DNA from 2 places in the Mesorhizobium sp. M2A.F.Ca.ET.037.01.1.1 genome. Region 1 is predicted to be linked to the other one. Evidence: predicted binding sites of a transcription regulator. Region 1 holds the regulator's gene; the other holds the start of a gene.

Region 1 (6,271 bases):
CCTTGTCCTTCGCCTCGGCGACCGAAGCCAGCGTCAGCGACATGGCTACGCCCGCCAGAATGGCGGCTGCGAATTTTTTCATGATATCCTCCCTGCGCCTTGTGCGGCGCGACCCAGACTGGCCCGAAGGCCGGCATAAGAGGCTTTTTTTCGAGCCTCAAAAAAATAGTGGTCCAGCGAAATGAAGCTGTCAACCGACATTCTGATGGCATTTGATGGGTCCAGGCATTTTTTTCGGAGTCCGCAATAAATAATGACATCGGCTTTGGCTTCTGCCACTATCCTTAGCGTGTCAGCGACAGGCCATGGCATCATCACAAGGCCGCGATGACCGGGGAGGACGTGCGAGACGATGTCGGTCGGAATCCGTCACGACGATTTGCGCCGGCGCAACCGCGCCATGGTGATTTCGGCCGTGCGCCGCGCCGGCCAGCCATCGCGGACGGAAATTGCCGCCACCACCGGCCTCAGCCACTCGACCATTTCGGCGATCTCCGCCGATCTGATCCAGGAGGGCATCCTCACCGAGAGCAAGGCCAGCGAGCCGACGGCGTTGAAACGCGGCCGGCCGCAGATCGGCCTGGCGCTGAATCCCGAAGCCGCCGCGGTGCTGACGGTGGTGCTGTCGCTGAACTTCCTGTCGGTCGCCGTCATCGACTATGCCGGCCAGGTGATCGCCGAGGAACAGCGGCGCCTGGACACGCTCGTCATGCCGCGCGACGAGCTGATCGGCGAGTGCCTGGCGATCGTCCGGCGCCGGCTGCAGGATCCCGATCTCGACGTGGGCAGCGTCGCCCGCATCGCCATGGGCATTCAAGGCATCACCGATTCCCACGCGCGCGCCATGCTATGGTCGCCGATCACGCCGCTGACCGACATTCCGTTCGCCGACATCCTGGAGAGGGAATTCGGCATCCCCGCCACCATGGAGAACGACTGCAACATGATGGCGGTGGCGCTGCGATGGCGCGATCCCGAGCGCTATCGCGACAATTTCATAGCCATCCTGCTCTCGCACGGCATCGGCATGGGCCTGGTGCTGAAGGGCGAATTGTTCACCGGCACGCATTCCTCCGGCGGCGAGTTCGGCCACATGATCCATCGTCCGGGCGGCGCGCTTTGCCGCTGCGGCCGCCGCGGCTGCGTCGAGGCCTATGCCGGCAACTACGCCATCTGGCGCAGCGCCATGGGGATAAGCGAGGACGCCGCGCCGACCGACATCGGCGACGCCGACATGCGCGCGCTGGCCGCAAAGGCCCGGCAGGAGGACGGCCCCGAACGGGAAGCTTATCGTCGGGCCGGCGAGGCGCTGGGCTTCGGTCTTGGCAGCCTGTTCGCCCTCATCGACCCGGCGCCGGTCGCCATGGTCGGCGTCAGCGCGGCCGCCTTCGACCTGATCGAGCCGGCGCTGAGGGAGGCGATCGCCCAGACCGCCGGCGGCCAGCACTCGAGCTCGATCTCCTTCGACACCGAGCCGAACGAGCTGCCGCTGATCCGCGAAGGCTGCGCCACCCGCGCGCTGACCTTCGTCGATCAGGAGATCTTCGCGCCGGGTGTCCAGGCAAGAGCGGGCAAGCACGTCGCATAAGCCGCAAGCTCAAGCGCCGGGATATGCTGAGATTCAGGTCAGGCCGAGTCGAGAATGGTGGGTTCCGAGAACCGGAACGGAGCGTACTTTTTGGTACGTGAGTACCGGAAGCGCAGGAAGCCGCCATTCGCAGGCCGGCCTCACCTGAATATCAGCATATCCCTAGTCTTCCCGGATTGCATAACCCGCCCCGCGGATGGTGCGGATGACGTCCGGCATGCGGCCGTTGTTGACGGCCTTGCGCAGGCGGCCGACATGCACGTCCACCGTGCGCTCGTCGATATAGATCGTCTCGCCCCAGACATTGTCGAGTAGCTGGCTGCGCGAGAACACGCGGCCGGGATGCCGCATCATGAACTCGAGCAGGCGGAACTCGGTCGGGCCCAGCCTGATCTCGCTCTTCTTGCGGTAGACGCGGTGCGATTCGCGGTCGAGCACGATGTCGCCGACCTTGAGCACGCTGGACAGCACCTCCGGCTTGGCGCGGCGCAGCAGCGCCTTGACGCGCGCCATGAACTCCGGCGTCGAGAACGGCTTGACCAGATAGTCGTCGGCGCCGGTGGACAAACCTCGAACCCGATCGCTTTCTTCACCGCGCGCGGTCAGCATGATGATCGGCAGCCGCTCGGTCTCGGGCCGCATCCTGAGACGCCGGCAGAGCTCGATGCCGGAGACCGCCGGCACCATCCAGTCGAGCACGAGCAGGTCGGGAACATTTTCCTGAAGGCGGATTTCGGCCTCGTCGCCGCGGGTCACCACTTCCACCTGGTAACCCTCGGATTCGAGATTGTAGCGAAGCAGCACCCCCAGCGGCTCCTCGTCCTCCACCACCATGATGCGTGGCGCGATCATCGGGGTAACCTTTTCCGTCAGGCGGCCGGCGCCGACATTGCCGTCTCGTCCTGCTTGGGACGGTTGGCGGGCAATTGCGTGCCGGTCAGCACATAATAGGCGTTCTCGGCGATGTTGGTCACATGGTCACCGATGCGCTCGAGGTTCTTGGCGCAGAACAGAAGATGAGTGCAAGCGGTGATGTTGCGCGGATCTTCCATCATGTAGGTCAACAGCTCGCGGAAGACGGAGGTGTATTTGACGTCGATGCGTTCGTCGTCGTTGCGAAGCTTGGCCAGCGCCGTGGCATCACCCACCGTATATTCCTGAATCACGCCCTGGACCTGGATCAGCACCAGTTGCGCCATGGAATCGATCGAATGCGTGAGGTCGCGCGGGGCGGTGCTGACGCCGACTGACCCGACGCGCTTGGCGATGTTCTTGGCGAGATCGCCGATGCGTTCGAGGTCGCCCGCCATGCGTATCGAGCCGACCACGTGGCGAAGATCGTCCGCCATCGGCTGGCGCTTGGCGATCAGCGTGATGGCGCGGTCGTCAAGCTCGCGCTGACGCGCGTCCATGATGGCATCGTCGGAGACGACGCGCTGCGCCAGCGCATTGTCGCTTTCGAGCAGGGCCCTGGTCGAGCCGCCGACCATGGAGCCGGCGAGATCGCCCATGTCGTTGATGAGCCGGCTGATCTGCCTCAGATCCTCGTCGAACGAGGCGACGGTATGTTCGGCCATGATGTTGTCCTCGTATGAGCTCAGCCGAAGCGGCCGGTGATGTAGTCCTGGGTGCGCTTCTCGCGGGGCGAGGTGAATATCTTCTCGGTCCGGTCGAATTCCACCAGCTCGCCCAGATACATGAACGCCGTCTGCCGCGACACGCGCGCCGCCTGCTGCATGTTGTGGGTGACGATGACGATCGTGTAGTCGGCCTGCAATTCGTCGATCAGCTCCTCGATCTTGGCGGTCGAGAGCGGATCGAGCGCCGAGGCCGGTTCGTCGAGCAGGATGACCTCCGGCTTCACCGCGACGGTGCGGGCGATGCAAAGGCGCTGCTGCTGGCCGCCCGAGAGGCTCTGGCCGCTGGCGTTGAGCTTGTCCTTAACCTCGTTCCAGAGTGCGGCGCGCTTCAGCGCCGACTCGACGCGGCTGTCCATCTCGGCCTTGCTGATCTTCTCATAGAGCCTGACGCCGAAGGCGATGTTCTCGTAGATCGACATCGGGAACGGCGTCGGCTTCTGGAACACCATGCCGATCTTGGTCCTGAGCAGGTTGAGGTCCTGCGAGCGATCGAGGATGTTCTTGCCGTCGAGCAGCACCTGGCCCTCGGCGCTCTGCTTCGGATAAAGCTCGTAGATGCGGTTCAAGACGCGCAGCAGCGTCGACTTCCCGCAGCCCGACGGGCCGATGAAGGCGGTCACGCTGCGCTCGGGCAGCGACAGGTTGATGTCCTTCAGCGCCTTCGACTGGCCATAGTAGAAGTTGAGGTTCTTGACCTCGATCTTGGCCTTCTCGACGGTCGTGTCGGCTACGTTCAGGTCGGTGGACAACATCGGTTTCATCTGTCCTCTCTGCGTCCGGTTAGGCTGCGGGCGATGATGCTCAGCCCGAGAACCGTCAAGGTGATCATGAGTGCGCCCGTCCAGGCCAGCTGCTGCCATTCCTCGTAAGGGCTGAGAGCGAACTGGAAGATGGTCACCGGCAGGCTGGCCATCGGGGCATTGAGATTGCTCGACCAGAACTGGTTGTTGAGCGCGGTGAAGAGCAGCGGCGCCGTCTCGCCGGAGATGCGGGCGATCGCCAGCAATATGCCGGTCACGATGCCGGACAGCGCCGCGCGGTAGGCGACGGAGCGGATCACCACCCAGCGCGGCGCGCCGATGGCGGTGCCTGCCTCGCGCAGCGCGTTGGGCACGAGGTTCAGCATGTCCTCGGTGGTGCGCACCACGACGGGGATCACCAGGATGGACAGCGCGACGGCGCCGGCGATGGCCGAGAAGTGCCCCATCGGCCGCACCATCAGCTCATAGACGAACAGGCCGACGATGATCGAAGGGGCCGACAACAGGATGTCGTTGATGAAGCGCACCACCGTGGTGAGCTTCGAGAAGCGGCCATACTCGGCCATGTAGGTGCCGGCCAGCACGCCGATCGGCGTGCCGACGAAGATGCCGATGATGGTCATCACGATGCTGCCGTAGATGGCGTTGAGCAGGCCGCCGGCATCGCCCGGCGGCGGCGTCATCTGGGTGAACACGGCCAGCGACACCCCGGAGAGCCCCTTGTAGAGCAGGGCGCCGAGGATCAGCGCCAGCCAGGCAAGGCCGATGCCGGCGGCGATGACGCACAGCGCCATCATCACGGCATTCTTGCGCTTGCGGCTCTGGTGAATTGATGCGGCAGTCGCCATCGGTCAGGCTCCCGTGCGGCTATCGATGCGCAGCAGCATGTAGCGTGCGAGCGCCAGGATGATGAAGGTTATTATGAACAGGATCAGGCCGAGAGCCACCAGCGAGGAGGTGTAGATCGCGCCATCGGCCTCGGTGAACTCGTTGGCGATCGTCGCCGAGATCGTCGTGCCCGGCGCGAACAGCGAGGCGCTGATGCGATGCGCGTTGCCGATGACGAAGGTGACGGCCATCGTCTCGCCGAGCGCGCGGCCGAGGCCGAGCATGACGCCGCCCATGATGCCGACGCGGGTGTAGGGAATGGTCACGCGCCGCGTCACCTCCCAGGTCGTGCAGCCGATACCGTATGCCGATTCCTTCAACACCGCCGGCACCGTGTCGAACACGTCCTTGGTGATCGAGGTGATGAAGGGCAGCACCATGATGGCCAGGATCAGGGAGGAGGTCAGCAGGCCGATGCCGTAGGGCGGGCCGGCAAACAGGCTGTTGAGGCCGGGGATGCCCTTGAAGAGCCAGATGATGAAGGGCTGGATCGTCGTCTGCAGAAAGGGCGCGAAGACGAACAGGCCCCAGATGCCGTAGATGATCGAGGGAATGCCGGCCAGAAGCTCGACGGCGATGCCGATAGGGCGCCTGAGAGGGCGGGGGCAAAGCTCGGTCAGGAAGACGGCGATGCCGATGCCGATCGGCACGGCGATGATGATGGCGATGGCCGAGGTGACGATAGTGCCGTAGATGGGCGCCAGCGCGCCGAAATTCTCGGTGACCGGGTTCCAGGATTCGGTCGAAAGGAAGGATATGCCGAATTTCGACAGCGCTTCCCACGATCCGGCGATCAGCGAGATGGCGACCCCGCCGAGCAGAACCAGCACGAGGATGGCGGAAGCGCGCGTAGCCGCCCGGAAGACCATGTCGGTGAAGGCAAAGCGGCGCACTGTCGCTTCCCTGGTCCGCATGGCGGACGATGTCGCGGCTTCGGAAACGGCACTCATTTAGCCCCTCGCATTTCGAAAGAGACAGGAGGGCGCCGGAAGCGCCCTCCCTTGTTCGTCAGATTACATGCCGGAATAGAGCGGCTTGCCGTTCGCGTCGACGATATCCTTGCCCCACATTTCCTCGACGCTCTTCACGACCGCGTCGGGCATCGGAACATAGTCCAGGCTGGCGGCCAGCTCGTCGCCCTTGGCGTAGGACCAGGCGAAGAACTTGAGCGCCTCGCCGGTGGCGGCGGCATCGTCGGGCTTCTTGTAGACGAGGATCCAGGTGGCCGACGTCATCGGCCAGGTTTCGGCGCCGGCCTGGTTGGCCAGGATGACGCCGTAGCCCGGCTGCGAGTTCCAGTCGGCATTGGCCGCGGCGGCCGAGAAGGCGGCGGCGGTCGGCTCGACCTTCTTGCCGTCCTTGTTGATCAGGTCGGTGTAGGTCAGCTTGTTCTG
Region 2 (4,050 bases), on a different contig from region 1:
CCCCAGCCGTAAGGCATCGGCATCTCGCGCGAGGCGAAAGGCACCTGGTAGCCGGGAATGGCGATGCCCTTCAGGATGGCGCGGCGGATCATCCGCTTGGTCTGCTCGTCGAGATAGGCGAAGTTGTAGGTGGCTATGTCGGTCGATTGGGCGTTCATTCGGCGGCCTCCCTTTTCTCTTCAGCCTTGTCCTCATTTTCCCGCGCTTCGTATTCGGCGCGCATGCGGCGCACGAGGCCGAGCTCGGCCTGGAAGTCGACATAGTGCGGCAGCTTCAGATGCTCGACGAAGCCGGTCGCCTGGACATTGTCGGAATGGGAGATGACGAATTCCTCGTCCTGCGCGGCGGCGACGATATCCTCGCCAAGTTCGCCGGCGCGCAGCGCCCGGTCGCACAGCGCCATCGCCATCGCCTTGCGTTCGCTCTGGCCGAAGACCAGGCCGTAGCCGCGGGTGAACTGCGGCGGCGCCTTGGCCGAGCCCTTGAACTGGTTGACCATCTGGCATTCGGTGACGCGGATCGAGCCCAGCGGCACGGCGAAGGGCAGTTCCGGCACGTCAAGCTCCAGCTCGACCTCGCCGATGCGAATTTCGCCGACAAAGGGGTGGTTGCGCGCATAGCCGCGCTGCGTCGAATAGCCGAGCGCCAGCAAAAAGCCCTCGTCGCCGCGCGACAGCGCCTGCAGGCGGATGTCGCGCGCCATCGGGAATTGCAGCGGCTCGCGGGTGATATCGCCTGGCACATGGTCCAACGGCATCTCGCCATCGGCCTCGATCAGGCCTTCATGGGCGAGGATCGCCGAGACGCGCGGCATGGCCTCCGGCTCGACCGGGCGCTGCGCCGGCGTCTCGACCTCAGCGCCGGCGGCGAGCTCCGGATCGAGCAGGCGGTGGGTGTAGTCGAAGTTCGGGCCGAGCACCTGGCCGCCGGGCAGGTCCTTGTAGGTGGCCGAGATACGACGCTCGACCTGCATGGCGCCGGTATCGACCGGATTGGTGTAGCCGAAGCGTGGCAGCGTGGTGCGGTAAGCGCGCACCAGGAAGATCGCCTCGATCATGTCGCCGCGTGCTTGGACGATGGCCAGAGCCGCCAACTCGCGATCATAGAGCGAGCCTTCGCTCATCACGCGATCGACGCCGAGCGCCAGCTGCTCGACAATCTGGTCGAGGCGCAGCGCCGGCACCGAGCGGTCGCCGCGGCGGCGATCGGCCAGCAGGCGGTGGGCATTGGCAATGGCGGCTTCGCCGCCCTTCACCGCGACGTACATGTCACGCCTCCATCGTCTTGATGCGGGTCGTGCGCGGCAGGCAGGCAAGGCTGCCCGGCGCCGCCAGGATGATGTCGACGCCGCGCGGAAAACGCTGGTTGTTCTGCTTCCACTGCTCGACGAAATGGCGCGGCATGCCCCGAGGCGCGATCATCGACGTCTTTTCGATGCCGGGGCCCTCAAGCAGCAGCGACGGGCCCGAGGCGAGGTCGTCGACCAGGAGGATCAGCGTCGTCGAGCGGTCGGGATATTCCTGCGTGCCTTGCGCAAAACCGTCGAGCGCGGCCATCTCCTTCGGATTGGCGATCAAGGCGAAATGCGCGTCGGCCGGCGTGTTGGCCAAGGGCGCGCCGGTGTGGAAGCCGAACCAGGCCTTGACCGAAGCTTCCGCCTGCAGCGGCGGATCGAGCCAGATCGGTGTATCGTTGTCGCACAGCGAGAGCGCCACGGCCCCGGCCGTCGCCGACAATGGCGCCGGCGGGTGGGTGAGTTGCGGCAGGGCCTGCACGGAGCCTGGGCGCGCCATCGCGTCCATGATGGCGCGGAAGACGGTTTGCGCGTTGAAGACTGGCTCGGCGAAGCCGCCGTCGATCGATTGCGTGGCGATATCCATCAGTCCTCTCCGCGCACCATGGTGAAGAAATCCACTTTCGTGGCCGCCGTCTCGACGCGCCGCGTCTCGCGCGCCGCATCGAGCGCCGCGCGCAAAGGCGCGGCGAGCTTCGTCTCGACTGCTTCACGCTGCGGCGGGTCCTGCCACAGCGCGTCGGCGATTGCGGCGAGCCTGGCCTTGTCCTTGTCGCGGCCGAGCGCGTAGGAATGGCCGACCTGGCCGGAGGGCAGCCGCACCGTGGCGCGGGTGACGGTCGCCTCGCCGACATTGAAGGGCGCGCCGCCGCCGCCGATGCGCCCGCGTACCGTCACCAGTCCGGTCTCGGGGCCGCGCAAGAGCTCGGCCTCGGAAGGCAGGCCCGCTTCGTTCCACAGGCGCGCGATCTCATCGGCTTCGGCATGCGCCAGCGTCTCCATCAAGGCTTTCCGCCCGGCCTGCTCGCGCGCTTCCTGTCCTCGCATGGCATTCCTCCCTGCATGCGTAAAATTTGTCTATTGATATAGACAACTATACAAATTATACTTATCTGGTAACGGGAGTCCATGACGGGTGGATGACAACCCGGAAAAATGCTTGGGGGCGATGGGTGACCGGACTGGCGAGCAGCATCGAAAGGCGCAACGGCGTGTCGCTGTGGCGGCAGATCGCCGACCGGATCCTGCAGGGGATCGCGAGCGGCGACTTCGCCGAGAACGCGGCGCTGCCGCCCGAAGTCGCGCTGGCGGAACGCTACGGCGTCAACCGCCACACGGTGCGTAGCGCCATTGCAGCACTGGTGCAGGAAGGCGTGTTGAAGGCCGAGCAGGGCCGCGGCACCTTCGTCCTGTCGCGCAAGCGGCTGTCCTATCCGATCGGCGCGCGCACGCGCTTCTCGACCGGGCTGCAGGGGCAGACGAGCGAGCGGCATATTGCGCTGTTGTCGTCCTCGACGGAGCCGGCCAGCCGGCGCATCGCCGAGGCGCTGGGCCTTGCCAAGGGCGCGGCCGTCATCCGGCTGGAGACGCGCGGCGAGGCCGACGGTCAAGCGGTGTCGCGCGCGACGACCTGGTTCGACGCCAAGCGCTTCGCCGGCATCGAGGCGGCAATGGCGGAAACGGGATCGATCACCGCCTCGCTGAAGCGCTTCGGCGTCAATGATTATCTGCGGCACTCGACGGTGCTGTCGGCACGCCATGCCGACGCCGACGACCTCGCAGCGCTCGATCTGCAGCCGGGCGCCATCGTGCTGGTCACCGTCGCCGTCAACGTCACGCTCGACGGTGAGCCGATCCAGTTCGCGGAGTCGAGGTTCCCGGCGGAGCGGGTGGAGTTGAGGTTGTCGGCCGGCGATTAGCCCACCGTAGTCATTCCGGGGGGACAACCCAGAAGTCGTCATCCACGGGCGGAGCGACGCGAAGCGGAGCGCAGACCCGAGGATCCATTCCGTTACCTCGACCGTGGAATGCGACAGAGCAGAATTCTGGATCGTCGCAGAGCTTCGAAGTCACGGAATGGATCCTCGGGTCTGCGCGCGTCGCTTCGCTCCTTGCTCCGCCCGCGGATGACGAAGGGGTAGGCGCTTCGGCCAATCACCAAGGCTGCGATTGCCAGATATCCAGGGCCGGAAATCTCTATGCCGGCGTCTCTCACCCCACCTCGATAACCGCCTTGATCAGCCCCGATTTCTCATGCGTCCATCGCGCCAGATCGCGCGGCGTTGCGGCGAGCGTGGTGCGATGGGTGACGAGCTTGCCCAACGGCACGGCGCCGTTGCGGATCGATGCGGCGACATGCTCGAAGTCGGCCTTCAGCGCGTTGCGGCTGCCGACCAGCGTCATCTCGCGCTTGTGGAATTCGGGGTCGGAGAAGGTGATGTCGTCCTTGACGACGCTGACCAGCACCAGCGTGCCGCCATGCGCGACATGGGCGAAGGCCGACTGCACCGATGCTGTGTTGCCGGTCGCGTCGAAGACGAGGTCGAACCCTTCGCCGCCGGTCGCCTGCCGCACTAGGTCGGCAGCCGATGCCTTCGAGGTGTCGAGCGGGGCAAAGCCGAGTTCCTTTTCGGCGAAGCCGAGGCGCTCGCTACTCATGTCCAACAGGCTGATATCCAGGCCGGCGATGCGGGCGAATATCGCCGTGCCGAGCCCGATAGGGCCGGCGCCGATGACCAGTGTACGCTGGCCGGGCT

What was found. Region 1 encodes PhoB, which activates phosphate uptake and scavenging genes when phosphate is short. Its sites were predicted from a motif close to TGTCATNNANCTGTCAT; they were not measured.
Region 2: a site for PhoB is predicted at 2,423-2,439, ahead of phnF (phosphonate metabolism transcriptional regulator PhnF). Genes of this name have one in related genera too.

The regions. Positions count from the first base shown of each region.
Region 1 is NZ_RZSA01000089.1:4,798-11,068, reverse strand. Features, by position in the region: partial or broken gene EOA27_RS07140 (substrate-binding domain-containing protein) at 1-82, opposite strand, end outside; gene EOA27_RS07135 (ROK family protein) at 353-1,588, shown strand; gene phoB (phosphate regulon transcriptional regulator PhoB) at 1,751-2,440, opposite strand; gene phoU (phosphate signaling complex protein PhoU) at 2,458-3,165, opposite strand; gene pstB (phosphate ABC transporter ATP-binding protein PstB) at 3,186-3,989, opposite strand; gene pstA (phosphate ABC transporter permease PstA) at 3,986-4,837, opposite strand; gene pstC (phosphate ABC transporter permease subunit PstC) at 4,841-5,827, opposite strand; gene pstS (phosphate ABC transporter substrate-binding protein PstS) at 5,891-6,271, opposite strand, start outside.
Region 2 is NZ_RZSA01000590.1:118-4,167, forward strand. Features, by position in the region: partial or broken gene EOA27_RS24865 (alpha-D-ribose 1-methylphosphonate 5-phosphate C-P-lyase PhnJ) at 1-158, opposite strand, end outside; gene EOA27_RS24870 (carbon-phosphorus lyase complex subunit PhnI) at 155-1,267, opposite strand; gene phnH (phosphonate C-P lyase system protein PhnH) at 1,269-1,880, opposite strand; gene phnG (phosphonate C-P lyase system protein PhnG) at 1,880-2,341, opposite strand; gene phnF (phosphonate metabolism transcriptional regulator PhnF) at 2,476-3,213, shown strand; partial or broken gene EOA27_RS24890 (zinc-binding dehydrogenase) at 3,506-4,050, opposite strand, start outside.